Regions from separate parts of the Saccharomonospora cyanea NA-134 genome, predicted to be linked through region 2. Evidence: riboswitches for the same ligand, from Rfam matches in the RefSeq annotation. Region 2 holds a riboswitch; the other holds the start of a gene.
What was found. Region 2 has a riboswitch for cobalamin ahead of SACCYDRAFT_RS09805 (acyl-CoA thioesterase). Riboswitches for the same ligand answer to the same signal wherever they lie in the genome.

Region 1 (15,052 bases), 2.6 Mb from region 2:
GGGCGAGTGTCGTCGCCGCTGTCGGCGGCGAGCACGTGGAGGTGACCTCGATCATCGAGGATCCCTCCGCCGACCCGCACTCGTACCAAGCCGGGGCCGCCGACGCGGCCGAGGTGGCCTCCGCCGAACTGCTCGTCTGGAACGGCGGCGGTTACGACGACTTCTTCCCGCAACTCGCCGAGAACAGCGACGCCCCGACGGTCGTGGCCGTCGACCAGGCGCAGGGCCGGCCCGAGGAAGGCGCCGAAGCCCACGAACACGCCGAGCCGGAGGGGCACGGCCACTCCCACGAGCATGGGCACGAGCACGGCAACGAGCACGTCTGGTACGACCTTCCGGTCGTGGCGGGCGTCGCCGACCGGCTGGCCGCCGAACTGGGTGAACTCCTGCCTCAGCAGAAGAAGGTGTTCGAGGACAACGCCGCCGACTTCACCGAGAGCATCGACGAGCTGGTGCACGAGGTCGAAGGGGTCGCCGAGCGCCATGCGGGTGCGAAGGTGGCGGCCACCGAGCCTCTCGCGCAGTACCTGTTGAGCGCCGCCGAGCTCGAGGACATCACCCCACACGAGTTCGCCTCGGCCGTGGAGAACGAGACCGACGTGCCCGTCGCCGCGCAGCAACGGATGCTGGAGCTGGTCTCCGGCGAGGCCGACGCGGTGGTGCGCAACACCCAGACGGCCACGCCCGCCACCGAGAAGATCGTCGAGGCCGCACGGGAGGCCGGGACACCGGTCGTCGACGTCACCGAGACGCTTCCCGAGGGGCGGAGCGACTACATTTCTTGGATGGGCGCGCAGGTCGACGCGCTGGCGAAGGCACTGGACGAGTGAGCGGATGACCGAGTGGACGTGACGACGACGCGGGCCGCCGTCGAGGTCAGGGACGCGGCGCTGCGGTTCGGCGAACGGACGCTGTGGTCGGGCCTCGGACTCGACGTCGCGCCGGGCGAGTTCCTGGCGGTGCTCGGCCCCAACGGGTCGGGAAAGACGAGCCTGCTGCGCGTGCTCCTGGGACTTCAGGAGCTCAGCGCGGGCACGGTGACGGTGGCGGGCAGGAAACCCGGCAGGGGCAACGAGCGTGTCGGCTACGTACCCCAGCAACGCGCCATGGACGACGGGCTGACGCTGCGGGGCCGCGACCTCGTCGGGCTCGGTCTCGACGGTCACCGCTGGGGCCTCGGTCTGCGTGGGCTGCGGCGACGCCGCGAGCGCATCGAGCACGCGATCGAGGCCGTGGGTGCCCAGCGCTACGCCGACTCGCCGGTGGGCAGGCTCTCCGGCGGTGAGCAACAGCGGCTGCGGGTCGCGCAGGCGCTCATCGGCGAACCGGACGTGTTGCTGTGTGACGAGCCACTGGCGTCACTGGACCTCACCCACCAGCGGATCGTGGCGAGCCTCATCGACGAGCGCAGGCGGGAGGCGGACACGGCCGTGCTGTTCGTCACCCACGAGATCAACCCGATCCTGCCGTACGTCGACCGGGTGCTGTACCTCGTCGACGGCCAGTTCCGCATCGGCACGCCCGACGAGGTGATGACGTCGTCGACGCTGTCCGAGCTCTACCGCTCGCGCGTGGAGGTCGTCAGGGTCGGCGGCCAGATCCACGTCGCGGGTGCGCAGAGCGCGCTCTGCGAGGACGAAACGCACCACCCCTGACCCGAAGGCTTTCGCATGGACCAGTTGTTCGACATCGACCTGACGATGGAGCTGCTCGGCTTCGACTTCGTGCAGACGGCACTGCTCGCGGCGGCCGTGCTCGGGCTCGTGGCGGGAACGTTGGGGCCGCTCATCGTCATGCGCCGCATGTCGTTCGCCGTGCACGGCACCGCCGAGCTGGCCTTCACCGGGGCCGCGGCGGCGCTGCTGCTCGGCGTCGGTGTCGGGTACGGGGCGCTCGCCGGTGCGGTGGTGGCCGCTCTCCTGCTGGGCCTGCTGGGAGGCCGGGAGTCGGACCGTGACTCGGTGATCGGCGTCATCCTCGCCTTCGGGCTCGGACTCGGCGTGCTCCTGCTCTGGTACTACCCGGGGCGCACGTCGAACAAGTTCGGCATCCTCGTCGGCCAGATCGTGGCCATCGAGCCGACCGACCTGACGGCGTTGCTGATCGCGGCCGTCGTCGTGCTCGTGGTGCTCGCCCTCGTGTACCGGCCGCTGCTGTTCTCCAGCGTCGACCCCGCCGTCGCCACCGCGCGGGGCGTACCCGGAGGGTTGCTCGCTCCGCTGTTCGCGGTGCTCATCGGCGTTGCCACCGCGCTGGGGGTGCAGATCGTCGGTGCGTTGCTGGTGGTGGCGTTGATGGTCACCCCCGCCGCGGCGGCGGCGAGGGTGACGGCCAGTCCGCTGCGGGCCACCGTCCTGGCCGTGGTGTTCGCCGAACTGGCCGCACTCGGCGGGATCGTGCTGTCTCTGGCACCGGGCGCGCCGGTCAGCTTCTTCGTCACGGCCATCTCGTTCACGATCTATCTGGTGTGCCGGGTCGTGGAGTACGTCCGCGGCAGGGCGTCCGGTGTCGGCAACGGCGCGGGCGAGGCGCGCGACGAACCGGTCAGTGCAGCATCACCAGGACCTGCAGTTCCCCGACCAGGAACCCGATGAGCCCTCCCACAGCGACGAGCTTCCACTCGTCCTGACGGAACGCGGGCCGCAGCAGACCCTCGTACTCGGTGGAGGTCATGCGTGTCATGCGCTGCTCCACGAGGTTGGCCACGTCCATCGCCCTGGAGAGGTAGCTCCTCGCGGGGAGCAGTGTGACGGGGAGCCGTTCGATCGACTTCGCCGCCGCGGCCCGTTTCATCTCGTCGAGGCGTTGCGGTCCGATGGCCGCGTTGACCAGTGGGCGGGCGGCCTCGGCCTGTTCGTCGACCGCCTCGGCGACGAGCCTGCGGATCATGGCCCTGAGCCGGTCCGACCTCGGTCCGTTCAGGAGTGCGTCAAGCACGTTGTCGACGGTGAGCAGCTCGTTCGCGATCATCTCGCCGTACTGACGCGCGACCTCCGCGCGCCTGCGCTGGAACATCCCATGCAGCAGAAGTCCGCCCGGCAACCGCACGGGATCGCGGGGAACGAAGATCAATTTGATCGCCAGCCAGTCGGTGAACAACCCGATGGAGGCCCCGAAGATCGGCATCACGAGCGGGTTCTTCGTCAACGCCCACACGACCGACTGCACGATGCCGAGAAAGAACCCGAAATAGATACCCGAACGGGCGATGAACGCCATTTCGGGCCGCGACGTCTCCCTGATCAATTTCACGAGCAGGGCCTTGTCCTGGGTCAGCCGCTGCACGCTCAACCGCTTGATGTCGAGGATGTCGTCGACGTTGTCGCGGAGTTCGTCCAGCACCTGGCGCACGAGACGCGGCGTGCCCGCCTGGATGTGCTTGACCACGAGATCCCGCGCCATGGGCGGCAGCCGCTCCCACAACCGGGGATGGTGTTCGGCGAGCACCTCCCGGGTGATGTCGTCGACGGCCTTCAGCAGTGGTTGTTCGATCTCCGTGACGAGCCGGTCGGCGTCGATCCTGGCGAAGACCTCCGCGACGTCGAGAACGTTCTTGGTGAGCAGGTCGGTGGCCGTCGCGGCCATCCTGCCCCCGTGCCGGGGCACCACGCCCTGCCAGCCGAGGAAGGTGCCCTTCACCCCCACGAAGTCGAGTGGACGGAACATCATCTCGATGGCCACGCGCTTGGTGACGTACCCGATCAGCGCGGCGACGACGGGGATCGCCGTGTACAGGGGCCAGTTCCCGGCGAGATCATCGAGAACTGCTTCCACCACGACCTCCTCGCCGGCTTTCGCCCGCCGCATTTCCTGCCTGCCATTCGGCGCGCACTACGGCCGGTCCACCGGAAACGGCGCGCGAAAGGTTGGGAAGGCAACCCGAACTCATTATGGTGGCCGGATGGTTGAAGCGCAGGCATCCCCCACACAGGCGACAAATGCGGCGTTCGCAACCGCCTTTCGCGGTTACGACCAGGCCCAAGTGGACGAACACATCAAGAAACTGAACGCCGAGCTCGCCAACGCGGCACGTCACCGGGACGAGGCAGGAGCGTCGGTCGCGGAACTGACGAAGGCGCTGAGCTACGCGCAGAAGGAGCTCAGCGACACCAAGAACGCGCTCGCCCGCATGGTCGAGGACCCGGCGGGGCCCGCCGCCATGACCGAACGGGTCAAGACCATGATGCGGCTCGCGGAGGAGGAGATCGCGGAGCTGAGGGCGAAGGCGGACGCCGACGCCGCGAACGTGCGGGATGCCGCCGACGCCTACGCCGAGAAGACGCGGAAGAAGGCGCAGGCCGAGGCGGAGAAGCTCGCCGCCGAAGCCGCGGCGGAGCGTGAGCGTCTGGACAAGGAGGCGGAGGAGCGGCGTGAGCAGCAGCGGAAGACCACCGAGGCCGAGCTCGCCGCGCAACGGAAGAAGGTCGAGCACGAGGCCGCCGAACTGAAGCGGACCACGGAACAGCGGGCCGACGCGATGATCACTGAGGCGGAGACCAGGCTGGCCGAGGCTCGGGCGCTGCGCAAGGAGGCCTACGAACTGCGGGCCGCGGTGCTCGACCGGCTCACCTCCAGCCGCTCGGCGCTGCAGCAGGCCGTCGAACGGCTCGGGGCCGACCCGAGTCCGGCGGAGATCGAGGCTCAGGACGGTGACGACAACGCCGGGAAGAAGGCGAAGCAGTCCGCGTGAGCGGGACTGTCGCCGGAAATTCGGTTGCCTCGCGCCTGCCGCCTGGCAACAGTGACCGACCATGCGTACCGCGCTTGTCACAGGGGTCAGCAGGACCGACGGTATCGGGTTCGCCATCGCGCGCAGGTTGCTGCACGACGGGCACCGGGTGTTCGCGCACTCCTGGTCGCCCTACGACGCGACGGAGCCGTGGGGTGCGGACCCGCGCGGAATCGACGGTGTCCTCGCCGAGCTCTCCGGCGGCGAGGCACTGGCACACCTGGAGGCGGACTTCGCGGACCCGGACGCACCCGAACGGGTGGTCCGGGCGGCGGTGGACCGGTTCGGTCCCCTCGACACACTGATCGCCAATCACGCGCGCAGCTCGGTGGCCACGCTCGACGAGGTGACGGCCGCCGAGCTCGACCTGACGTGGGCGGTCAACGTGCGAGCCACACTGCTGCTGGTGCGCGCGTTCGCCCGGCAGTACCGCGAAGCGGACCCACGGCCGCTTCCGGGGCGCGTGGTGCTCTTCACGTCGGGACAGCACCTGGCCCCCATGGCGTCGGAAATCCCCTACGCCACAACGAAAGGCGCGTTGCACCAGCTCACGTGGACCCTCTCGGACGCGCTGGCCGACGACGGGATCACCGTGAACACGGTGAACCCCGGCCCGACGGACACCGGATGGGCGGACGAGGACCTGACCTCCTCGGTCGCCGACCGCTTGCCGCGGGGACGCTGGAACACGCCGTCGGAGGCCGCGGCGGTCGTGTCGCTGTTGCTCAGCGAGGACGCCGCCACGATCACGGCCAACGTGGTCGACGCCGAAGGCGGGTTCCGGCGCTGGCAACCGTGACGGCATCCTCGTCGCGGAGGGTGACGTCCGCGCTGCCGAAAGAGCGCGGACGTTGCACTATCGTCGAGTGGACTCCAACGCTGCCCCACACACATCGTCGGTCGTCGACTTCCAGGTGTACGGCCTCGACGAGACGTTCCAAGGCATGCGCTGGGTGGACTTCTTCGAAGGCTTGCCCGGCAAGCCACCGTGGGCCCTGTGGCTGGGACACCGGGTACCCGACTCCGGCAACGGTGTCCGGGTGGGCACCCTGCCGAGACAGCGGTACGAGGCCGTCATGTGCCCGAACGGCAAGGACCCACTGGTGGAGGTCGCGTTCAGCGGGGCGTTCGGCGTGGTCAACGTGACGTTGCCCGACAGCTCCGTGGCCAGGCCGGACGGGTTGATCCCCGCGCTTGTGGAACACGCCGAACGCCAGGCCCGCCACTACGCCGAGTGGCCCATCGTCTGGTGGCGCATCGAGGGCGCACAGGTCAGGGCCCGCGTGTGGCACTTCGCCGGTGGCTGGGCCGCGTTCTCCACCGCGCTCGACGACGCCTACCTCGTGGCCGTCGGTGTCGGGCTGGAGCCCGCCGACCTGGCATTCGAGCCAGTCGAGGACGGTGCCACCTACCACATCGACCTCTCCGCGCCGCTGAACTTCACCGAACTCGGCAGGCAGAAGAGCACCAGGCCGCAGGCGTGGCTGCCGCCGCCCCGCCGCGACGGCTTCCACCCCGACCAGTTGGCGTTCGTCCCGGACGAGACGGAGGCGTGAGAGCGGCCTCGGGGCATGTTCAGCGACGTCTACCCAGCCCCGGCAGGCCACCACTGACGGTGTAGACCGAGGTCGACTGGTTTCTGCGCTCCCGTTCCTCCCGTTCCAGTTCCTCACGAACGCGGGCGCGACGGATGCTTTCGGGGTCCCGCGTCGAGGACGCCGTCCTTCGAGGCGGGGTCTCTGCTTCGGGTTTGTTGTGCAGGCTTGCTCGGGCGCGTTGTATCCGTGTCAGGTGCGCGGCCTTGTGACCACGGTCGAGCCGGGACTCCCGGATCGCCTTCGCGGTGACACGCAGTCGCTCCGTCAGTTTCGCCTCCCGCTCCGCCAACTCCGGTGGCACTTCCTTGCCGTGACGCAGCATCGGGTTGCGTATCTTGACGAGTTCGCGGATCTCCCGTTCGAGGTCCCGGACGGAGACGCCGGATCCGCGCTGCCGATCACGCCCCCCGAGTTCGCGTTTCCGGTCCGGGGAGGTCGTGAGCGCCGCCAACTTCCCCAACAGGGTCCTCGCCCGCAGGGCCAGCCGGTCCCGGGACGGCGAGCGCGGAACGTGCTTCAGATCCAGGAGAACCGTGTGAATCTCCGTGCGAACGGCGTTGGCCTGCTGCCGCTGCTTCTCGGAAGCGGCAAGCCCGGCCACCCGATGTTCCAGCGACGCGATCCTGTCGCGGTGGCGGATGAGGGGATCCGAGCCGGCTCGGGATTGCCTGCGCTTGCGACGACCCATCCGTTCCTCCGTTTCCGAGCCGCGGGGCGACCGCCGAGGTGATGTCCGCCACTTTGTCGGAACGGAGGCGCACGGTGTTACGGGCGACGGCAGGCAGGCGAACCGCTCGGTCGGGCTCCCTTGTCAAGCACCCCGGCGTCACTACAGTGAGACGCGCTGGTGGTTCGCCTTCCGCCGAGGCGGTGGGCGAGGCAAGAGGGAACCCGGTGGGAATCCGGGACTGCCCCGCAGCGGTGAGTGGGAACGAACGCCGTGGCCGGTCGCTCGACCGGTTCCAACGCACTGGGCCACACGGTCTGGGAAGCGACGGTCAGTAGGAGCCCCGGTGGGAGCCGGGCCGTGCCCGCGAGTCCGAAGACCTGCCACCGGTGCGCACACCGCCGGTGTGCGTGACCTCCGGGCGTTCGAGGGTGACCCTGGCGGACGAGTGGTTCGGCGACGTCGCGTCGCCACCCGCTCGCCTGCGAGGCCGCCGTCGCGCGTCCGGTGCCGCCGTCGAGCTCGCGAGGAGAGAGCCTTGACCAGCACAATCGGATCGACCGTACTCGGTTATCCCAGGATCGGACCGAACCGGGAACTCAAACGAGCGCTGGAGAACTACTGGGCGTCGCGCATCAGCGAGGCCGAGTTGCGGAACATCGCTCGCGACCTGCGTATCGACACCTGGCGTTCGTTGCGTCAGGCCGGACTCGACTCGGTACCCGGCAACACGTTCTCCTTCTACGACCACGTACTCGACACGGCGGTGACCTTCGGAGCCGTGCCCCGCCGGTACGCGGACCTGGGACTGAGCCCACTCGACACCTACTTCGCCATGGCGAGGGGCGTGGAGTCGACGCCGCCGTTGGAACTGACGAAGTGGTTCGACACCAACTACCACTACCTCGTGCCTGAGATCGGGCCGGACACTCGGTTTTTCCTCGCCGACCACGGTGTGCTGGAGCAGGTTCGGGAGGCCGACGAGCTCGGCATTCCCGTCCGGCCCGTGTTGGTGGGGCCGGTGACGTTCCTCCTTCTGTCCAAACCGGATTCCGAAGCGGCTCCGGGGTTCCGTCCGCTGGACACAGTGGACGAACTGGTCGACGCGTACGCCGAACTGTTGCGCGAACTCGCGCGTGCCGGCGTGGAATGGGTGCAGCTCGACGAGCCCGCGTTCGCGGCCGACCGCACCGAAGCCGAACTCGCGGCCCTCCGCGAGGCGTACCGCTCGCTCGGCTCGCTGGCCGAGCGTCCGAAGCTCTTCGTCGCCGGCTACTTCGGTGACCTCGGGGAGGCACTGGAGATCCTGTCGGCCGCCCCCGTCGAGGCCGTGGGAGTCGACTTCGTGGCCGGTGACCCGGGTCTGGACTCGCTGGCAGCGTTACCGGGCCTGCGGGACAAGACGCTGGTGGCCGGACTGGTCGACGGCCGTAACGTCTGGCGCACCGACCTCGACCGCGCCCTCACCACGGCGGCCACACTGCTCGGTCTGGCGGGCGAGGTCGCCGTCAGCTCGTCGTGTTCGCTGCTGCACGTGCCCTACGACGTCGAAGCGGAGTCGAGCCTCGACCCGCAGGTGGCCTCGTGGCTGGCGTTCGCGCGGCAGAAGGTGCACGAGGTTGTCGTCCTCGGCAGGGCACTGCGCGAGGGGCGCGACGCGGTGGCCGAGGAGCTCGCCGCGGCTCGGAGAGTGGTCACCGACCGGGTGAACGCCGAGCGGGTGCGAGACGAGCAGGTCAGGCGTCGCCTGGCGGGGCTGCGGCCTCGGGACACCCGCCGGGCCGACTACGACGTCCGCCGGGAGGCGCAGCAGGAGGCGCTGCGGCTGCCACCGTTGCCGACGACCACCATCGGGTCGTTCCCGCAGACCGCCGACGTGCGCAGGACCAGGGCCGCCCTGCGTCGCGGCGGTATCGACCACGACACCTACATCAGCCGGATGCGCGCGGAGATCGAGCGGGTGGTGCGACTGCAGGAGGAGCTGGGGCTCGACGTCCTCGTGCACGGCGAGCCCGAACGCAACGACATGGTGCAGTACTTCGCCGAGCACCTCGCCGGTTTCGCGGACACCGAGCACGGTTGGGTCCAGTCGTACGGGTCACGCTGCGTGCGCCCGCCGATCCTGTTCGGCGACGTGTCCCGGCCTGAACCCATCACCGTCGAGTGGGCCGCGTACGCGGCGAGCCTCACGGACCGGCCGGTGAAGGGCATGCTGACCGGACCGGTGACGATCCTGGCGTGGTCCTTCGTGCGTGACGACCAGCCGCTCGCGGACACGGCGAAGCAGGTGGCCCTGGCCATCCGCGACGAGATCGCCGACCTGGAGGCCGCGGGACTCGGCGTGATCCAGGTGGACGAACCAGCGCTGCGGGAGCTGTTGCCGCTGCGCGCCCACCGGCACAAGGAGTACCTGGACTGGGCCGTGGAGGCGTTCCGGTTGGCCACGTCGGGTGCACGGGCGAGCACCCAGGTGCACACGCACCTGTGCTACTCGGAGTTCGGCGACGTCATCGACGCCATCGCCGCGCTCGACGCCGACGTCACCAGCATCGAGGCCGCGCGGTCGCGGATGGAGGTGCTGGGCGATTTGGGGGCCGCCGGATTCGCGCGCGGAGTCGGGCCCGGCGTGTACGACATCCACTCCCCGCGGGTGCCGGAGGTGGCCGAGACCGTCGAACTCCTGCGGGCCGCGCTGGCGTCGGTGCCGCCCTCACGGCTGTGGGTGAACCCGGACTGCGGGCTGAAGACCCGAGGCTACGCCGAAGTGGAGCCCGCGTTGCGCAACCTGGTCGCCGCAGCCACCGAGGTGCGGCGCACGCTGGGATAGCAGACGGCTCCCGCGCCGCCACCGGATCGGGCGGTGGCGGCGCGGGGACCGGTCAGGCGCTGCGGCGGCGGACGACGACCACGACGGCCGTGGCCGCCGTTCCGAGTCCCGCCAGCCCGAACAGGATCGGCGCGGCAGCCGGGCCGGAGTCGGCGAGCGAACCGTCACCGGTGGCGACACCTCCGGCGGGTGTCTCGGCCACCTGCCCACCGGGCGCCGTCTCGGTGGAGGGTGCGGGCTCGGTGGGGGTCGTCGTGCCGTTCGTGGTGCCGTTCAGGGCTTCGCAGGCGATGCCGTCATCGTCGGCATCGAGCCGATGGGGGTCATTGGTGTCCCGGTCGAACTCGGCCTGCGCCTCCGCCTGGCTGGAGAAGTTCGCACAGTCGAGGTCCGGTTGGGCGTTCGCGACTCCGGTGGCGGGCAGCGCGGTCCCGGCAGCGAAGACGAACGCCAGAGCGGCGTTGCGAATCAGCATGAGCTCTCAGCCTTCCGGTTGGGGTCGCGGACACGGGAAACGCCCGCGACCTGGGCGGTAACACCTGTGGGGGCGCCCAACCGGGGTGGCGTCCAAACCACACCGAGGGGTGAACGAGGTGGCCTTCACAGGCCGCCGAGGGCCGCACATCCGGGTTCCCGCCACCGCGGTCGACACTGCGGGCGGATCCCGCGCGTGTGAGGCTTGAGAAGGCAACGGCCCCTCCGACGAGCGCGAGGTGCCTCATGAGTGACCCGGTGGCACAGGTGCGGCAACACAGCGAACAGCGGCGCGCGGAGATCGTCGACGTGCTGGTGAACGCCTTCGACGAGCTGATGCGAGCCGACCCGGCGGCGTTCCGCAAGAAGTTCCGCAAGATGGCGGCCGACCCTTACAGCTTCTACCGGGGCGCGGCCTGCGTCTTCTACCACGACATGGTCGCCGTCGACGACCCGTGGGCGGACGAGCGCACCGGCCGGGTGTGGATCCAGGGTGACCTGCACGCCGAGAACTTCGGCACGTACATGGACTCCTCGGGCGTGCTCGTGTTCGACGTCAACGACTTCGACGAGGCGTACCTCGGCAGTTTCACCTGGGACCTGCGCAGGCTCGTGGCGAGCGTGGCACTGCTGGCGTGGAACAAGGCCGTCTCCGACGACGGTATCCGGCGGCTCGCCGAGACGTACCTGCGTGCCTATCTCTCCCAGGTGCGGCACTTCGCCGAGCACCCGGGTGACCAGAAGTACCGGCTGCAGCTCGACACCACCGACGGAATCGTGCACGAGGTACTCCTGGACGCCCGCATGAAGACGCGCGTGGAGCTGCTGGAGCACCTCACGGTGGTGGACGGTCACGACCGGCGCTTTCGGCGCGGAGCCGGGGTGCGAGAGCTGGGCGAGGCCGAACACGCCGCCGCCACACACGCCTTCGGCCAGTACCTGCGCACGATCCCCGAGAACAAGCGCTTCGGAAGCCTGACGTACGAGGTGAAGGACATCGTCGGACGACAGGGTTTCGGCATCGGCTCGGCCGGGCTGCCCGCGTACAACGTTCTGGTGGAGGGCCGTACCCAGGCGTTGGAGAACGACGTCGTGCTGTCGATGAAACAGGGCAACGTGGCCGCGCCCAGCCGCATCGTGCCCGACGAGCGCATCCACCGGTACTTCCGGCACCACGGGCACCGCACCGCCGTGTCACAACGCGCGTTGCAGGCGCACGCCGATCCGTGGCTCGGCCACACGGAGATCGGCGGTACCGGGTTCGTGGTGTCGGAGCTGTCGCCCTATGTCCAGGACCTCGACTGGTCGGACCTCACCGAGCCCTCCGACATGGCTTCCGTGCTCGACTACCTCGGCCGCGCGACAGCGAAGATGCACTGCGTGGCCGACGCCGACTCGGAGCAGACGCTCGTGACGTTCCAGGTGGAGCAGGCCATCGCCAAGGCGGTGGGACGAGACGACACCGAGTTCGTGCGGTCGCTGACCGATTTCGGCATGCGCTACGCCGTGCAGACCCGGGAGGACCACCGGCTGTTCGTCAACGCCTTCCGTGGCGGCGAGATCCCGGGAGTGCAGTCGTCGGTGGCCTGGTGAGGGTCACTGCTTCGTCCACTCACCGCAGCGGTTCGTCTGGAAGTCCTGGCCTTCCGACAAGGTCACCGAGGGGTTGCCGCCACCCGGGAGGCCGTTGTTGATCACTCCCTCGAACCCGGTGACACCGGTCTGGCGGATCTCCCAGTAGCACATCGAGCTCACGTCTGTGGCGCGGTAGGTGCCGGGCTCGATGTCCACCCCGACGGTCCAGACCCCTTCGCCGATGGTGTTGGCAGCGACTTCCTGCTCCTCCTCTTGAAGGGCCGCCTCCCGGGCGTCGAGTTCGGCGCTGCGCTCGTCGAGTTCGATGTTGCGCTCGTCGAGTTCGGCCTCCCGCTGTTGGAGGGCCTCCCGCTGCTCCCCGGGGATCTCTCCGGGAACTTCGACCTGCTCGGTGACGACCTTGGTCGCCTTGCTGTCACCGACGGCGCCGACGGCGAGGCCGAGCAGGAACGCGGCGGCGTACCCGGTGAGCCACGGCCAGCGCCTCGGCTTCGAGCGGGCCGGAGCCGAGGCAGGGCCCGGGGTGGGTAGTGGTGTGAAGGCATTGGACATGGGGTTTCCCTTCGAACGAGCGTGCGCGTGTTCGTCGGGTCCGTTCCCTCGTCCGTTGCGGCCACGTCGTGGTTGTTGCGTAGTTGTGACGGACTTTTCAGTTTTCCCGGAGACCGGCGAGGAGATCACGCACGTACGGCACGGTGGGATGCCGTTCGCCGTGGTGGAGCACAAGGTCGTCCAGCAGCCGCCGTAGTGTCGAGCCGGCTTCGCCATGACGTCCAGCGGCCAACTGCCACAGGCCGATCTGTCGACGTAGATCGAGAGTACGGGGATCGGCGCCACCGTACACACGGTCGAGGTCTTCGAGCAGGTCGATGGCCACAGTCACCGCATCCTCGGTCTTGCCCAGTCTGGCCTGGCATTCCGCGTACTGGGCGCGGCACCGGAACGCCAGCTCACTGTCGTGGCCGTCCCGTTCGACGAGGTACGCGACCAACTTCTCGTACGCCGGGGCGGCGGCATGATAGTCACCACCCTCGAACAACACATTCGCGAGTTCGAGTCGCACCGTCAGCACTTCGTCGTCGGCTTCGCCGAAGGCCTCGGCTGCGCGTTCGGTCACGGCCGCGAGTACTTCGGCAGCCTCCCGGTAGCGGGTCTGCGTGGCGAGTTCACCGGCGTCCGCTCGGGCTTCTTCGAGCTCGTCCCGAGTGATCGGCCTACGTCCGCGAGATGGCGTCGGACCGGATTCACCGGGACCAGGCCTTTCGTCCTGCTCGGTGCGTCGACTGTCCGCCGCGTTCCCGGTGGACCTCTCAGATACACCGGCCGACCCGGCGAAGGCGTGACCGACCACAGCGGCGTACATCCGCACCGGACTCCACACGGTCGGCGGTGTGAGTACGCCCGGGATCGGGCCGACCTCGACAGCGAACGGCAACAGCCGCTCGTACACCTCCTGCGCCGACCCGGGTCGGTCCTCCGGCTTCTTCTCCAGCAGCTCACCGACCAGCGCGTCCAGCTCGGGGGGAACTTCCGGGCGCAACGACCTCACAGGTTCCGGACGCTCACCCACCTGCTTGTTCATGACTGTGTAGGACGTCTGTCCGGTGAACACCGGTTGTCCGGTGAGCATCTCGTAGACAGTGCAGCCGAGGGCGTAGAGGTCCGTGCGAGGTTCACTCATGGCTGCGAGAACCTGTTCGGGCGCCATGTAGGCGGGGGTGCCGACATTTTGGCCCGTTCGGGTGATCCGTGACATGCCGGCGAGGTCGAGTGCGACGGCGAGTCCGAAGTCGAGCACCTTGACGGTGCCGTCGGGCTCGAGCATGAGGTTGCTCGGCTTCAGATCACGGTGGACGAGTGACTCGCGATGCGCCACGGTGAGCACCGCGCAGGTCTGCGCTGCGATGGTGGCCGCCCAGGCGACGGACAGTCGGCCCTCCTGCGCGAGGAGATCACTGACGCTGATCCCGTGCACGCGCTCCATCACCAGGTAGGGCTTACCGTCGTCGGTGCCCACGTCGAAGATCGCCGGAACGCCCGGGTGGCGGATGCGCGCGGTGATGCGGGATTCCCGCACGAACCGGCGCACGATCTCGTTCTCGGGCACACCGTCGGTGAACCGCACGAACTTCACGGCGACCTCGCGGTCGAGTCTCGTGTCGTGGCCTACCCAGACGTCACCCATCCCGCCCCGGGCGAGCGGCTGGAGTTCGTAGCGGCCGTGCCCGATCGTGCGCTGCCTCACCTGTCTCCTTCACGTCTCGGTGTGTTCCACCACCGCGCGTATGGTGCCAGGACGTCCGCGAGCGGTTGTGGCGGAACGGCGTCGAGACGGCGCCGGAGTAGCGTGGCGTCGCCACCGCTGAGCGCGACGAGTGGGCGTCGCAGCCGGATACTCCACGCCTGGCCCGTCCCGGCGAAGGCGTCGAGTCCGTCGACGAGCGTCCCCAGCTCGACCCCGTGTCCCCAGGGAGCCGCTGTGGAGAACGTGACGTCGCAGCCGACCGGAAAGGTTCGACCACCAACCCGTACCGGCTCCTCCAAAGGTGTCACCGCGCTTGTCGCGGTCCCGGCGGCGATGACACGGCCCCGGTCCCGCGTGGGGTTCTTGAAGCACCCTCTGGTCGTGTAGAGGAAGAGCGTGTCGCCCGGCGAGAGTGCGCGTACTTCCGACCGTCGCAGGTCGGGAAACGCCATGCGCTGTTCGGTGAGCAGCCATCCGAGGGCCTCGCGGTCTCCGATGACGAGCAGATAATCGGCCACCTGCGAACGATAGAACGCGGCCGGATGTGGGAGCTGTAGCACTTTCGGCTTCCGGGACGACACACCAGCGTGAGCCAACAGCACGACATTTCCCGTCTGGCCTCCGCCACTAGCCTCACGTGCGTGACAGAGCTTGTGCAGGGTCCGGAGAAGAACGAGGCCGACATCGCGGCCGGCTCCCAGATCGTCGTCCGCGACGAGGAGTGGCTGGTGCGCTCGGTGCGCCGCACCGCGCGCGGCGACCTGCGTGTGGAGGCAACGGGAGCATCGGAGCTGGTGCGCGACCAGGACGCCGTCTTCTACAGCTCTCTGGACACCATCGAAGTGCTGGACCCCCGCCGCACCGAGCTGGTCCCCGACGAGAGCCCGGGTTTCCGCAGCTCACGGTTGTGGCTGGA
Region 2 (15,052 bases):
GCGGGCGTCGGTGAGCACGTCGGTGAACGGCGAGCCGCCCAGCAGCGCGCGCGGCAGACCGAACACCGCCATCACGGGGCCGTACGGCGTGTAGTCGTGGACGTTCGGGGCTCGGTCGAGCGCCGCGATGTCCAGATAGGGCGTTCCGCTGTCCAGCAGGGTGCTCGCCGCTCGCTCGATCACCCACACCTCGGGTTGGGCGTTCCACAGCCCTTCGGCGTCGGTCCAGTCGCCGCCCGAGGTTTCCCGCCGCACGAGCAACGTCACCATCGGGGCGAGCATGCCGACGACACCGACCGCTCCCACGCCCACCCAGCGTGATCGTGACCGGGAGTGCCGGGCGTTCGGTGTGAGCAGTAGCCAACAGGTGTGCACCAGCGCGAGCCCGTAGCCGGCCACCGCGAAACCGCCCCATACCCGGTAGCCGAAGTGCTTGTCGGTCAACGCCATGACCAAGGCGTAGCAGGCGCAGCCCAGGTAGAGCAGGGCGTCGACGGCGAGTGGCCGCCGACCCAGTGCCGATCGCATGCGGCCGAACGCGCCGACCGGTGCGGGCTCCGCCCCCTGCTGTGCCTGTGTCCCCATGGCGGTCGAGACTACCGAGGGAGTCGGGACTGTCGGTGGCGACCGGCAGAATCGCCCGGAAGCGGCGCGGGAAGATCCGCGACGTCACCGCTGTTGTGCTGAGCACACATGGGGAGAGGAGTTGTTGGCGAGTGGACAACACGTGGTCGCTGCTGCGGGGGGCGATGAACTCGGCCGACGCTCCGAAAGGGCTGCGCAGGGGGACCGTTCGCCGAGTGGCCTCCTTCGCCAGGCCGCACTGGCGGAGGTTGCTCGTCTTCCTCGCGCTGACGGTCCTGTCGGCCGTACTGGCCGTCACCACTCCGCTGCTGGCCGGGCGCGTGGTCGACACCATCGTCGGAGGGCGGGCCGTCTCCACGGTCGTCTGGCTCGCCGTGGCCATCGCGGCCATCGCCGTGGCCGACGCGGCGCTGGGGCTCGCCGAACGCTGGCAGTCCGCCCACATCGGTGAGGGACTCATCCTCGACCTGCGCAGGGCGGTGTTCGAGCACGTCCAGCGGATGCCCGTGGCGTTCTTCATGCGTAGCCGCACCGGCGCGCTGGTGAGCAGACTGAACAACGACGTCATCGGTGCGCAGCGCACGTTCACCGCGACACTGTCCGGCCTCGTCACCAACGTCATCCAGTTGGTCCTCTCACTCGCCGTGATGGTGACGCTGTCGTGGCAGGTGACCCTGTTCGCGCTCGTGCTGCTGCCGATCTTCGTGCTGCCCGCCCGGCGGATCGGCCGGAGGATGGCCGACCTGCAGCACGAGTCGGCCGAGCTCAACGCCTCCATGACAACCCAGATGACGGAGCGGTTCTCGGCGGCCGGTGCCACGCTGGTCAAACTGTTCGGCAGGCCGAAGGTGGAGGCGGAGGAGTTCGGCGAGCGTGCCGGCCGGGTCCGTGACATCGGGGTCCGCACGGCGATGCTGACCCGCTGGTTCATGACCAGCCTCACTCTGGTGTCGGCGCTGGCCCAGGCACTCGTCTACGGCCTCGGCGGTTGGCTCGCGCTCACCGGCAGGCTCGACGCGGGCACCGTCGTGGCGCTGGCTCTGCTGCTCACCCGCCTCTACACGCCGTTGACCGCGCTGGCCAACGTCCGCGTGGACGTCATGACGGCGCTCGTGTCGTTCGAACGGGTCTTCGAGGTGCTCGACCTCAAGCCCATGATCACCGAGAAGCCGGACCCCACGCCGCTGCCCTCGGGCGGTGTGTCCGTCGAGTTCGACGACGTTCGTTTCGCCTACCCCTCCGCGGAGGGCTATTCACTGGCCTCGCTCGAAGACGTGTCCACACTGGACACGAGGGGCGGGGAGCAGGTGCTGCACGGCGTGAGCTTCCGGGCCGAGGCGGGCCAGATGGTGGCGCTCGTGGGAGCGTCGGGGGCGGGCAAGTCGACCATCGCCTCACTGGTCGCTCGGCTCTACGACGTCGACTCCGGGGCCGTACGGCTGGCCGGCGTGGACGTCCGGGACCTCTCGTTCGAGTCGCTGCGGCGCACGGTGGGGTTCGTCACGCAGGACGGACACCTCTTCCACGAGACCATCCGGGCCAACCTCGCCTACGCCCGTCCGGAGGCGAGCGACGACGAGATCTGGGACGCGCTGCGCCGGGCCCGGCTGGAGGAGCTCGTGCGTTCACTTCCGGACGGCCTGGACACCGTGGTCGGCGAGCGCGGCTACCGCCTCTCCGGCGGCGAGCGGCAACGACTCACCATCGCCCGGCTGTTGCTCGCCCGGCCCCGCGTGGTGGTGCTCGACGAGGCCACCGCGCACCTGGACTCCCAGTCCGAGGCCGCGGTCGGCGAGGCACTGGCCGATGCGTTGACCGGGCGGACGGCACTCGTCATCGCCCACCGGCTGTCCACGGTACGGGCGGCCGACGCGATCCTCGTCGTCGAGGACGGCCGCATCGTCGAACGCGGCACGCACCAGGAGCTGCTGGCGCTCGGCGGCCGGTACGCCGAGCTGCACAACACCCAGTTCGCCACCGACGAACGGTCGGCCGCGTGAAGCCCGGTGTCGTGGCGCGGCCCTCGTTGACCACTCTGCCGCCGAGTGCTCCGCGGCCCAGGGCGGTCGCGCTCGTGCTGCACGGCGGCGCCGAGTACGGGGCCGCCGTCGTCCGGCCGTGGCGGCTGGCGTACCTGCGGATGGTGCCGGTGGCCCACGCCGTGCGGGCGGCGGGGGCCCGGCACGGCCTGGAGGTGAGGTTGCTGCGCAACCGGGTTCGCGGGTGGAACGAACCCGACCGGCACCCGGTGGAGGACGCGCGGTGGGCGTTGGAGCGGATCCGGGCTGAACGCCCGGGCCTGCCCGTGGTGCTGGTGGGGCATTCCATGGGAGGCCGCGTGGCGCTGCGGGTGTGCGACGACGAGGCGGTGCGGGGCGCGTGCGCGTTCGCGCCGTGGACGCCCGACGCCGAGCCCGTGGAGCCGGTGGCGGGCCGCACGGTCGTGATCGCGCACGGTGCGCTCGACAGCGTGACCAGCCCCGGGGACTCCTACCGGTACGCGCAACGTGCCGACGCCCACGCCGCGCGGTTGGCGCGGTTCGACGTGACGGCGGAGAGTCACGCGCTGCTGCGCAGGCCCGCCCTGTGGAACCGGCTCGCCGCCGAGTTCGCGGTCCAGACCGCAGGACTGGTTCCCCAGCACGGACTTTTGGCCCGTGCTTTCGCTCACGATGCGCCTCTTCGGTGGCGGCTACTACTCTGACCAGGTCTTTTTCGGCCGGATCTCCTTTTTTCCTCGCGCGAGGCACAACCTCACCGGGGGATGCTGCGTCTACGCGGTCGGACATGCGGTTAGGTATGCGGGCAGCACGACAGCCGCACGAAGCGATCGGAGTGGCCATGACCTACGGCGGGCACCAGGGCGGACACCGGCCACCGCCTCCGGGCCGGAGGCCGCCGCGAGGGCCCCGGCAACAACAGCAGGCGCAGATGATGCCTGTCCCGGGCAGCAACCGGGCACGGCAGGCGGCGCGGCCGCCTCAGCCCACGCGGGTCGCTCCGCGACCGCCACAGCCGCCGCCACCCGGCGACCGGAAACCGTCTTCGGGTGGTGGTCCCCGACGTAGGCGGGCCTCGTTTCCCAAGGTGTTGCTGAGCCTGGTGCTCGTGTTCGTCCTGCTCCTGGGAGCCGTGTGGCTCTACCTGGAGTTCTCCATCAACCGCATCGACGCGTTGCCCGACGACTACGAGGGCAGGCCGGCGGCGGCCGAGGGCACCAACTGGTTGCTCGTGGGCTCGGACTCCCGTGAGGGGCTCGACGAGGACCGCATGGCGGAACTGTCCACCGGCGACGCGGGCGGCAGGCGCACCGACACGATCATGCTCGTCCACATTCCGGACAACGACACGAAGCCGACCCTGCTGAGCCTGCCGCGCGACTCGCGGGTCGAGATCCCCGGCCACGGCGTCAACAAGATCAACGCCGCGTTCGCCTTCGGCGGTGCCCCGCTGCTGACGAAGACGGTGGAGCAGGCCACGGGACTGCGCATCGACCACTACGCCGAGATCGGATTCGGTGGGTTCGCGGAGGTCGTCGACGCCATCGGCGGTGTCGAAATGGACATTCCGCAGGAAATGCGCGACACCAAGACCGGCATCGTGATCCCCGAGGGCAGGCAGACACTCGACGGGGCGCAGGCGCTCGGGTTCGTCCGTATGCGCTACAGCGAGGCCACTCCGCGGTCGGATCTGGACCGCGTGGCGAACCAGCGCAAGTTCATCGGGGCACTCGCCAACGAGATCGCGAGCCCGGCCACCCTGCTGAACCCGTTCGACGTGTTCCCGCTACTGGGTGCCGTGCCCGACGCGCTCACGCTCGACACCGACGACAACCTGCACCACCTCGTGGGACTGGCATGGGCCATGCGGGGCATCGGTGACGGCGGCGTGGTCACGACCACCGTGCCGGTCACCTCCGCCTCCGCCGAGACCTGGGATCCGGCGAAGTCGGAGACGCTGTTCGAGGCATTGCGTACCGACTCGCCGATTCCTGAGGAGATCCTCATGGAGTGACCGACGGCCGTGTGGACCACGGCCGTGTCCCACACGGCCGTGGCGGTCTCGATCGCTCGAAAGCGTCCTCGTGAGGTCAGTTCTGCCGGGCCTGCGACACCAGGGCCGGGACCGGCCGGGGCCTGCCGTCCGCGTCGATCGCGACGAACGTCAACCGAGCGGTCGCAACCTCCGTCACCGGCCCTGAGGTGTTCCACCGTTCGGAGGTCACCCTGACCACGGTGGTCATCGAGGTCCGTCCGGCTCGCTCCAGTTCGGCGTGGACGCTGAGCAGGTCACCGGCCCGTACCGGGGCCAGGAAGGTCATCCGGTCCACCGACACGGTCACGGCGGGACCGTCGGCGTGGCGGGCCGCGGCGGCAGCCGCCGCGTCGTCGATCAACTTCATCACCACACCACCGTGGATGGTGCCGTACAGGTTGGTGTCGTGCTCGCTCATGATGTGAGCGAGGGTGACCTGGGAATCCGCTGGGGTCTTGGGCGTGGAACGCACCGTGCTCTGGTCGGCCACGTGATCTCTCCTTCGCGAGTCGCGGCGGGACGGCACCGTGCGCGTGGTCGCGCACGGGCGGCGGGCAGGTCTTCGGACTCGTGGGCACTTCGGTCGCTTCCGGAAGGGATCCGGAGGACAGGCTCCTACTGGCCGTCGCTTCCCAGGCCGGGTGGCCCAGTGCTCGATGACGGCGGTCGTTCCCACTCACCGCTGCGGGGCAGTCCCGGATTCGCACCGGGTTCCCTCTTACGACGCCCCGGGGACGGGGCGAACCCACTGCGCACACCACCTTACGGCGCGGCCGGTGAGGCCGGTGAGGCCGAGGCTCCGGCGGTGGTCGAACCATCGTCCCGCTCCTGTGCGGCGAGCGGCCGACGAACATCACGGGCTTGTTCCGCGTCACGCCGGGGTTTCCCACGACTCGCGCGGTGGTCAAGCCCTCCCGCGCGAACGCAGGACCTCCAGGGCCTTGTCGGCGTGGACGGACATGCGGAGCTCGCTACGGATCACCGCGAGAACGGTCCGGTCGGTGTCGATGACGAACGTGTGTCGCCTGGTGCGCAGTGGACCGAACGCCCGCCGCACGCCGAACCGGCTCGCGACTGTGCCATCGGCGTCGGAAAGCAGCGGGAAGCCGAGGGCGTGGGCCTCGGAGAACGCCCGTTGGGTGTCCACCGGGTCGGGGCTCACGCCCACCGGTCGGGCACCGAGCTCGGCGAAGTCGGAGGCGAGGTCCCGGAAGTGGCAGCTCTCGGCCGTGCAGCCCGCGGTCATGGCCGCCGGGTAGAAGAACAGCACGACGGGGCCGGTCGCGAGGAACTCGGTCAGCCGGCGGGGAACACCCGCCTCGTCGGGCAACGTGAAGTCCGGTGCGGTGGCCGACTGTTTCATGGCCGCGATGGTCCCATGCGCCCGGCGGACTCGGCGAGCAGCGATCGAATCCCCGCCGCGTCGACCTCCTCCCCGAACAGCTTGCCGCGACCCGCGACGGCGCCCAGCTCGGCGAGCCTGCGCGCGTGCTCGGTGCCGTGCACGCCGTCGACGCCGATCCGGAAGATTCCGAGTTCCCGGGCGCGCTCCACCAGCATGGCGAAGTGCCGGCGTGCTCCCTGCGAGCTCTCGCCGTCCTCGGCGAGCGCGTCGACCAACGTGCCCGACACGATGACGAAGCCGACGGGGAGCCGGTGCCGGTGGATCAGTTCGAGGTCGGCGGCACCGGACACCGCCAGGGTGATCTTGACGTCGAGTTCGGCGAGGACGGACAGGTTCTCCAGCACCTCACCACGGGGATCGGTCAGGTCCGCGCTGTCGGCGCAGATGCGTAGTTTGTCGTGTGGCAGGCCGGTGCGGTCGAGCTCGGTGCGCACGATACGGACCAGGTTCGGGTCGATGGCGAGCCGGGTGGGCAGCCGGACGCACAGATCGGGCGCGCCACCGAACTCGCGCTGCCACGTGGCGGCGTCGGCGATGGACTGGGCCAGCAGCAGCTCCCCCAAGGCGGGGGTCATGCCGGTGGTGTCGGCCAGCGCGGAGAAGTCGCGTGGCCGCAACACCCCGTGTTCGGGGTGGTCCCAACGGAGTTGGGCGTTGACCACCGCGATGCGTTCGTGGCCGTCGAGTGTGACCGTGGGCTCGTAGTCCACGCCGAACTGACCGTTCTCCAGACCACCGCCGATCGCGGCGCCGATGCCGAAGCGCCGCCGGTCGCGGTCGTGCAGTTCCCGCTCGAACAGCATCCACTGGGCCTTGCCGTTCTCCTTGGCGCGGTGCAGGGTCAGCTCGGCCGCGCGGTGCAGTTCCTCGCGGGTACGCCCGGGCACCTCGCTGACGACGATGCCCACACTGACGTTGACCCCGACGCCCGTGCCGTCCACGTACACGGGTTCGGCGAGGTCGCGCATCGTTTCCTCGACGAGATTGACCACGGTGGCGGTGTCCAGTTCGCCGTCCTGCCCGTCGTGGAGGAGTACGGCGAAACCGTCACCGGACAACCTGGCCACCACCGCCTCGTACTGCGGTTGTGCGGCGAATCCGGCCTCGAGCTTGCGCGCCACCTGCCGGAGGACCTCGTCGCCCGCGCCCGGACCCAGGCCGTCGTTGACGACCCGGAACCCGTCGATGTCGAGATAGACGAGGGCGACCCGGCCACCTGGCGACGTGGCGAGGGCGGTGTCCAGCTTGTTGTCGAAGTGGTACGAGTTCGGCAGCCCTGTGAGCGGGTCCTGCACGTTCTGCCTGCGCAGTTGCTCGCTGAGCAGGGCGAGTTCGTGAATGTCCTCGATCAGCAGCACCGGATGGGGGAGTCCTGGGCCGTCGGCGGTGATGGTGGCGACGGTCACTCGGGTCCGCAGTGTGCCGTCCCGGCCGTGCGTCAGCGTGACTCGCTCCTGCCGGGGCCGCCGGGCCGGCAGGAGCGCTTCGTCGACGGCCGCGGCCAGCACCCGCGCGTCGTTCGGTGTGGCGGCGAGCCGCGTGAGCGGTTGCCCGACGAGTTCGGCGCGGGTGTGGTGGACCAGTTCGACGAAGGCGGGGTTGACGTCGTGGATCGTGCCGTCCGCGGCCCCGAGCACGACGCCGATCGGTGTGGCGGCATAGAGATCGGCGAACCGGCGAGCGGCCGCGTCGCGGGCCGTCCGTGCCTCCGCCTGTGCCTCGCGCGCGACCGCGAGCAGCGCGGGTTCCAACGTCTCCGCGGGCAACGACACGCCGTCGACCTCGCCAAGACGCGCGGCCCAGCGGCGCACGATGTCACCCAGCCCTGGCGTGTCACCAGGTTCCGACACGCTTCACCTCGCACAACGTCGTCGACCCATGGGGCTGTTGCCCGCACAGCGGCGGATTTTTCCGGACCACGGTCCGCAACTCTGCAACAGCATCATGCAATGAGCATCTTGTCTACCGCCTGGAAGGGTGGATTGATCACACCACCGTGTCGCGCGGCGCTACTGCCTGTGCGACTTCCGGCGAGGGCCTGACGGCGGTCGGACCCGGCGGGTTCACCCCCGCCGGGTCCGACCGTACCCTCTGCTCACCAATGACGCCGCCGGTCATCCTCGCAGGTGGCCATGCCGGGTGCCGCGGACGGGCTTTCCGTGGCGGGAGAGGTCAGTCCCACTCCAGTGCCGCACCACTGCGGTAGTCGGTGACCCTGGTCTCGAAGAAGTTCTTCTCCTTGCGCAGGTCCATGGCCTCCGACATCCACGGGAACGGGTTCTCCGGTTCGCCGAACACGGGTTCCAACCCGAGCTGGGCGGCCCTGCGGTCGGTGATGAAGTGCATGTACTGCTCACACAGCTCCGCCGACAACCCGAGCATCGGCCTCGGCATGGTGTCCCGGGCGTAGGCCACCTCCAGCGCGCATGCCTCCACGAGCATGTCGCGCACCTCGCGCTGGAACTCCGGCGTCCACAGGTGGGGGTTCTCCGCCTTGATCTGGTTGATGCAGTCGATGCCGAAGTTCAGGTGGATCGACTCGTCACGCAGGATGTACTGGTACTGCTCCGCGATGCCCACCATCTTGTTGCGCCTGCCCAGTGACAGCACCTGGGCGAACCCGGTGTAGAACCACATGCCCTCGAACACGACGTAGAAGGCCACGAGGTCGCGCAGGAACTCCTGGTCGGCCTCCACGGTGCCCGTGCGGAAGTCCGGGTTCTCCAGGTTGCGCGTGTACCGCAACGCCCAGGAGTCCTTGTCCGCGATCGACGGCACCTCGCGGTAGGCGTTGAACAGCTCGCCCTCGTCGAGACCGAGGCTCTCGCAGACGTACTGGAAGGTGTGGGTGTGCACGGCCTCTTCGAACGCCTGCCGCAGCAGGTACTGCCTGCACTCGGGATTGGTGAGGTGCCGGTAGACGGCGAGCACCAGGTTGTTCGCCACCAGCGACTCCGCGGTGGCGAAGAAACCGAGGTTGCGCTTGAGCATCAGCCGCTCGTCGTCGGTCAGGCCGTCCGGCGACTTCCACAGCGCGATGTCGGCCTGCATCGCGACCTCGGTGGGCATCCAGTGGTTGTCACACCCCGCGAGGTACTTCTCCCACGCCCAGCCGTACTTCATCGGCAGCAGCTGGTTGACGTCGGCGCGCGCGTTGATCATCGCCTTGTCGTCCACGTTCACGCGCGCGGCACCGAAGTCGAGGGTGAGGTTCTGGCTCAACGAGTGTCCTTTCGAAGAGATCGGTTGTCGGGTGCTCACTGGCAGGCTTCGCAGTCGGGGTCGTCGATCCGGCAGGCCGCGGTGGCACTCGCCTCGACGACAGCGGCGGGCACCGTGGGAGTGACGGCGTTGAGTCGCCCGTCGGTGCCGCGCAACGTGCTCTTCTCGACCTGTGTCGCGGCCCGCGAACGCAGGTAGTAGGTCGTCTTGAGACCACGTCGCCACGCGTGCCGGTACAGCGCGTCCAGCGCACGCCCGCTCGGCTCGGCGAGGTAGAGGTTGAGCGACTGCGCCTGGTCGATCCACTTCTGCCGCCGCGACGCCGCGTCGACCAGCCACCGGCTGTCGATCTCGAACGCCGTCGCGTACAGCGCCTTGAGGTCGTCGGGGATGCGGTCGATGGGGGCGAGCACCCCGTCGTGGAACTTCAGTTCGGCGACCATGTCGTCGTCCCACAGGCCACGCCGCTTGAGGTCGCGCACGAGGTGCGGGTTCACGACGGTGAACTCACCGGACATGTTGGACTTGACGAAGAGGTTCGAGAACAGCGGCTCGATCGACTGCCCGACTCCGCAGATGTTCGAGATGGTCGCCGTCGGGGCGATGGCAAGCACGTTGGAGTTGCGCATGCCGACCGTGCGTACGCGCTCGCGCAGCGACTCCCAGTCGAGAGTGGTGGTGGTGTCGATGTCGAGTTCGCCCTCACCCCGCGCCTCGGCCAGCAGCCGCAGCGAGTCGATCGGCAGGATTCCCCGGCTCCACAGCGACCCGTCGAACGACGAGTACGCGCCCCGCTCCTCGGCGAGGTCCGCCGACGCCGAGATGGCGTGGTAGCTCAGCACCTCCATGCTGCGGTCGGCGAACTCGACGGCAGCCTGCGACGCCTGTGGGACACCCAGCTCGAACAGCGCGTCGGAGAAACCCATGAGGCCGAGGCCCACCGGCCGGTGGCGCAGGTTCGACCGCTCCGCCTCCGGCACGGTGTAGAAGTTGATGTCGATGACGTTGTCGAGCATGCGGACCGCGGTGGTCACCGTGCGGCGCAGTGCCTCGACGTCCAGGCCGTCCTCGCCGACGTGGCGGGCGAGGTTCACCGAGCCGAGGTTGCACACGGCGATCTCGTCGGCGCTGGTGTTGAGCGTGATCTCCGTGCACAGGTTCGAGGAGTGCACCACACCGGCGTGCTGCTGCGGCGACCGCAGGTTGCACGGGTCCTTGAACGTGATCCACGGGTGGCCCGTCTCGAACAGCATGGTCAGCATCCGCCGCCACAGCTGCTTCGCGCTCACCCGGCGGAACACCCGGATCTCTCCCGCGTCGGCGGCCTCCTCGTACGCCCGGTAGCGTTCCGCGAACGCGGTGCCGTAGAGGTCGTGCAGATCGGAGACCTCGTCGGGGGAGAACAGGGTCCAGTCCTCGTCGGTCTCCACCCGGCGCAGGAACTCGTCGGGCACCCAGTTGGCGGTGTTCATGTCGTGGGTGCGCCTGCGGTCGTCACCGGTGTTCTTGCGCAGGTCGAGGAACTCCTCGATGTCGATGTGCCAGGTCTCCAGGTAGGCGCACGCGGCACCCTTGCGCTTGCCGCCCTGGTTCACCGCCACCGTGGTGTCGTTGGCGATCTTGAGGAACGGCACGACGCCCTGCGACTTGCCTCCGGTGCCCCGGATGTGGGCGCCGAGGCCGCGTACCGGGGTCCAGTCGTTGCCGAGCCCGCCGGAGTACTTCGCCAGCATCGCGTTGTTGCGGTAGCCGCTGAAGATGGAGGCCAGGTCGTCGGACACCGTGGTGAGGAAGCACGACGACAGCTGCGGGCGGCGAGTGCCGGAGTTGAACAGCGTCGGCGTGGAGGTCATGAACCGCAGTGAGGACAGCAGTTCGTAGAACTCGACGGCCCTGGCCTCGCGGTCGGGTTCGGCGACGGCGAGCCCCATCGCCACCCGCATGAAGAACGCCTGCGGCAGCTCGAAGCGCGTGCCGGCGTGGGGGTCGCGCAGCAGGTAACGGTCGTACAGCGTCTGCAGGCCCAGCAGGCCGAGGTCGAGGTCGCGTTCGGGGCGCAGCGCCGCCGTGATGACGTCGAGGTCGAACGTCGCGAGGTCCTCGGTGAGCAGGTGCAGTTCCACCCCGCGCCGGAGGTAGTCGCGGAAGTAGTCGCCGTACGTGGCGGCCATCTCGGGGTAGTCCGGGTGCCGGGGCTCGCCCGCGAGGTAGCCGACGGCTTCACCGCGCAGCGAGTCCAGCAGCAGCCTGGCGGCCACGAACGAGTAGTCCGGTTCGCGCTCCACGAGCGTGCGGGCCGCCATGACCTGCGCGAGTGCGAGGTCACCTGCGCTGATGCCGTCGTAGACGTTGCGTTCCAACTCGGCGAGGACCGCCTCGGCGGAGGTGTCCGGAAGGCCTGCGACGGCCTCGCGTACGGCCTTCTCGACGCGGTCCCACGGCACCTGCGTGGCCCTGCCCGAGCGGGACGGGGCAGCTTCCGGTGCGGTTTCCACTGACATGCGACGACTCCAAAAGGGTGCGTTCGACCGTCTCGCGGGCAGGGGCGCCCGCGAGTTCGGCCGGTGTTTGGTTGTGCTCAGCTCTCGGTGATCGAAGCCTACATGTGGTGGTCCGAGAGTGGGCAGCACCCAAGATATGGGCGTGTCGTCACATCGCGTCACGGCGGTGTACCGCTGGATGACCTGGGCGGAGACTCCTGAGCGTCACCGTACGGGGGCCGGTTCGGGCGTCGTCGAGGGCGTGCGGACACGTCCGAGACGGAAGTCGGCCAGCCGCAGAGCTCGCGTGTGACGCCGGTACTCGGACGTGCGTCCGGGCCAGATGGACACCACCCGCCCGCCCGCGTCGCGGTACCAGCTACGGCAGCGGGTCCACACCGACCGCGCGAGCCTGTCCTGCACCTCACGGTCCCACCGCTGCTCCACCTCGGGGCGCACGTCGAGGTAGTGGTCGGAGTGGGAGGCGAGCCACCGCACCGCTTCACGAACGTAACGTGCCTGGCTTTCGAGCATGTGGACGATCGAGCCGCCACCGAGGTTGGTGTTGGGTCCGTACAGCAGGAACAGGTTGGGAAAACCCGGCACCGTGATTCCGAGGTGGGCCCGCGCGCCGTCCCGCCACGCGTCCGAAAGGTCGCGGCCTTCCAGGCCCCGCACGGTCATGGAGCCGAGGAACTCCGTCGCGGCGAAGCCGGTTCCGTAGACGATGACGTCGACCTCGTGGTGGGTTCCGTCGGCAGTGCGGACGCCGGTGGGAGTGACGGCGACGACCTCCGTGGTGACGACGTCGACAGTGGATGAGGCGAGCGCGGGGTAGTAGTCGTTGCTGAACAGCACGCGCTTGCAGCCGAGCTGGTGATCCGGTGTCAGAGCGGCCCGCAGGTCCGGATCGGACACCGATCGGCGAAGATGGCGTCGTGTTTGGACTGAGAACAGTGGACTGAGGAACCGCCACTTGGACAGGCACTGCTGCGCGAACTCGGTGTAGAGCCAGAAACCGAGCCGGTCGATCTTCTGCAAAACCGGAAACGCGCGGAGGATCGCCTTGTCGCGTTCGGTGTAAACGCGGTCGCGTTTGGGCAGAACGTACGGTGCGGTCCGCTGGAACACGGTCACCGATGCGGCCCGCTGTCCCAGGAACGGCACGAACTGCACGGCGCTGGCGCCGGTGCCGATCACCGCGACCCGCTTGCCCGAGAGCTCACAGCCGTGGTCCCACCGTGCCGAGTGGAACGACGTCCCCGTGAAGGTGTCGACTCCGGGGACGGACGGGTACACCGGCCGCGACAGCTGCCCGGTGGCGGGCACCAGCACCCGTGCGGAGTAGCCGGTGCCGTCGGCGGTACGCACCAGCCAGCGCCCGGTTTCGGCGTCGAAGTCGGCCGAGGTGACCTCGCTGTGGAACCGCACGAGGTTGTACACACCGAACCGGCGGGCCACCCGGCGCAGGTAAGCCAGGATGTCGGGTTGCAACGCGTAGCGCCGGGGCCAGTCAGGGTTCTGGGCGAACGAGAAAGAGTACAGCGGTGACGGCACGTCACACCCCGCACCGGGGTAGGTGTTCTCCCGCCACACCCCGCCCACGTCGCCTGCGGCCTCCAGCACGACGACGTCGTGGATGCCTGCCCGCCGTAGTTCCACGGCCATGGCGATGCCCCCGAAGCCCGCGCCGATCACGAGCACACTGGTGTCGATGATCCCCATGAACCCGGAAGGCTAGAGTCGGTGCGGAGACCGTTCCAGGTCCTCGCGGGACCGGAAGTTGATATTTTCGGACACGTGGCCGGTTGGGACTTCCCTCGCGGCGTCGCGAGCGTCGCGCTTCTCGTCGACTTCGCCGCCGAACGGGGTGTTCCGCCCGACGACGTGCTGAAGGGCACCGGGCTCGACCTCTCCACGGTGCGGAACCCGTACGCACAGGCGGAAGCGCGGCAGGAACTCGCGGTCGTGCGTAACCTGCTCGCCCGCTGTGCCGGTTCGGACGCCGAACTCGGCAGCGACCTCGGCCGCCGCTACCACGCCACCGTCTACGGCATCTGGGGTTTCGCCGTCACCAGCAGCCGCACCGTCGGCGACGCCATGCGGCTCGCTCTGCGTTACGTCGAACTGACGTATGTCTTCTGTGTTCCCGACCTGCGCGTCGAGGGCGATCTCGCGGTGCTCGACTGCCGCACCGACACCGTGCCCGCCGACGTCCGGCCGTTCCTGCTCGCCCGTGACGTGGCCGCGATCCACACCCTGATCGAGGACCTGCTCGGGATCACACCCACCCCGCCTCTCCGGTGCGGAACTCTCACCCTGCCCCGCGAGCTGCTGGACCGCCCGATGCCGCAGGCCAACGACCACACCGCAGCGATGTGCGAGGAACAGTGCCGGAACCTGCTGGCCGAGCGGAGGGCGCGGGACGGCGTGGCGAGGACGGTGCGTGACCGGCTGCTCGCCGTCGACGGGCTCGGCCTCGGTATGGCAGCGGTGGCCGCCGAGCTCGGCATGACCACGAGGACGCTGCGACGGCGGCTGGCCGCCGAGGGCGCCGGGTTCCGGGCACTGCTCGACGAGGTTCGGCAGGCCCTCGCCGAGGAACTCCTCGCCACCCGCTCGATGTCGGTCGAGCAGGTGGCCCACCGGCTCGGCTACGGCGATGCGGCTGCGTTCGTCCGCGCCTTCATGCGGTGGACGGGCGTTTCCCCCGGTCGGTACGCGCGGACGGGCCGGGGGAAACGGCCGGTTCCTAGACGGGCTTGACCATCGGGAACAGGATCGTCTCCCGGATGCCCTTGCCGGTGAAGGCCATCAGGAGGCGGTCGATGCCCATGCCCGCGCCGACGGTCGGCGGCATCCCGTATTCCAGCGCGCGCAGGAAGTCCTCGTCGAGCTGCATGGCCTCCGGGTCGCCGCCCGCGGCCTTCAGGGACTGCTCGGTGAGCCGCCTGCGCTGCTCCACCGGGTCGACCAGCTCGGAGAAGCAGGTGCCCAGTTCCATGCCGAACCCGATGAGGTCCCACTTCTCGGTGAGCAGCTCGTCGTCGCGGTGCTGGCGGGTCAGTGGGCTCGTCTCCACCGGGAAGTCCCGCACGAACGTGGGCTGGATCAGCGTGTGCTCGACCAGCTCCTCGAACAGGTGCTCAACGAACTTGCCCGGTCCCCACGCCGGGTCCCAGCTGATCTCCCGCTCGTCGGCGTGCTTGCGGAGCACGTCGATCGACGTGCGTGGGGTGATCTCGGCGTCCAGCGCCTCCGACACCGACCCGTAGAGGGTGATCTGAGGCCAGTCGCCGCTGAGGTCGACCTCCCCGTAGCGGGG

Region 1: linked by a shared signal. The riboswitch ahead of metE (5-methyltetrahydropteroyltriglutamate--homocysteine S-methyltransferase) and the one ahead of SACCYDRAFT_RS09805 (acyl-CoA thioesterase) in region 2 are both predicted to bind cobalamin.

Annotation. Positions count from the first base shown of each region.
Region 1 is NZ_CM001440.1:4,864,519-4,879,570, reverse strand. It holds gene SACCYDRAFT_RS22735 (metal ABC transporter solute-binding protein, Zn/Mn family) at 1-830, shown strand, start outside; gene SACCYDRAFT_RS22730 (metal ABC transporter ATP-binding protein) at 843-1,655, shown strand; gene SACCYDRAFT_RS22725 (metal ABC transporter permease) at 1,671-2,594, shown strand; gene SACCYDRAFT_RS22720 (DUF445 domain-containing protein) at 2,545-3,774, opposite strand; gene SACCYDRAFT_RS22715 (DivIVA domain-containing protein) at 3,902-4,690, shown strand; gene SACCYDRAFT_RS22710 (SDR family oxidoreductase) at 4,752-5,528, shown strand; gene SACCYDRAFT_RS22705 (hypothetical protein) at 5,596-6,285, shown strand; gene SACCYDRAFT_RS22700 (hypothetical protein) at 6,305-7,015, opposite strand; cobalamin riboswitch at 7,159-7,396, shown strand; gene metE (5-methyltetrahydropteroyltriglutamate--homocysteine S-methyltransferase) at 7,533-9,821, shown strand; gene SACCYDRAFT_RS22690 (excalibur calcium-binding domain-containing protein) at 9,874-10,296, opposite strand; gene SACCYDRAFT_RS22685 (DUF2252 domain-containing protein) at 10,542-11,888, shown strand; gene SACCYDRAFT_RS22680 (hypothetical protein) at 11,892-12,443, opposite strand; gene SACCYDRAFT_RS22675 (serine/threonine-protein kinase) at 12,541-14,136, opposite strand; gene SACCYDRAFT_RS22670 (hypothetical protein) at 14,133-14,654, opposite strand; gene SACCYDRAFT_RS22665 (helicase-related protein) at 14,778-15,052, shown strand, end outside.
Region 2 is NZ_CM001440.1:2,040,263-2,055,314, forward strand. It holds gene SACCYDRAFT_RS09785 (glycosyltransferase family 87 protein) at 1-585, opposite strand, end outside; gene SACCYDRAFT_RS09790 (ABC transporter ATP-binding protein) at 717-2,585, shown strand; gene SACCYDRAFT_RS09795 (alpha/beta family hydrolase) at 2,582-3,289, shown strand; gene SACCYDRAFT_RS09800 (LCP family protein) at 3,427-4,599, shown strand; gene SACCYDRAFT_RS09805 (acyl-CoA thioesterase) at 4,676-5,110, opposite strand; cobalamin riboswitch at 5,157-5,384, opposite strand; gene SACCYDRAFT_RS09810 (peroxiredoxin) at 5,525-5,983, opposite strand; gene SACCYDRAFT_RS09815 (diguanylate cyclase domain-containing protein) at 5,980-7,875, opposite strand; gene SACCYDRAFT_RS09820 (ribonucleotide-diphosphate reductase subunit beta) at 8,198-9,247, opposite strand; gene SACCYDRAFT_RS09825 (ribonucleoside-diphosphate reductase subunit alpha) at 9,283-11,748, opposite strand; gene SACCYDRAFT_RS09830 (flavin-containing monooxygenase) at 11,953-13,452, opposite strand; gene SACCYDRAFT_RS09835 (helix-turn-helix domain-containing protein) at 13,528-14,493, shown strand; gene lysX (bifunctional lysylphosphatidylglycerol synthetase/lysine--tRNA ligase LysX) at 14,480-15,052, opposite strand, start outside.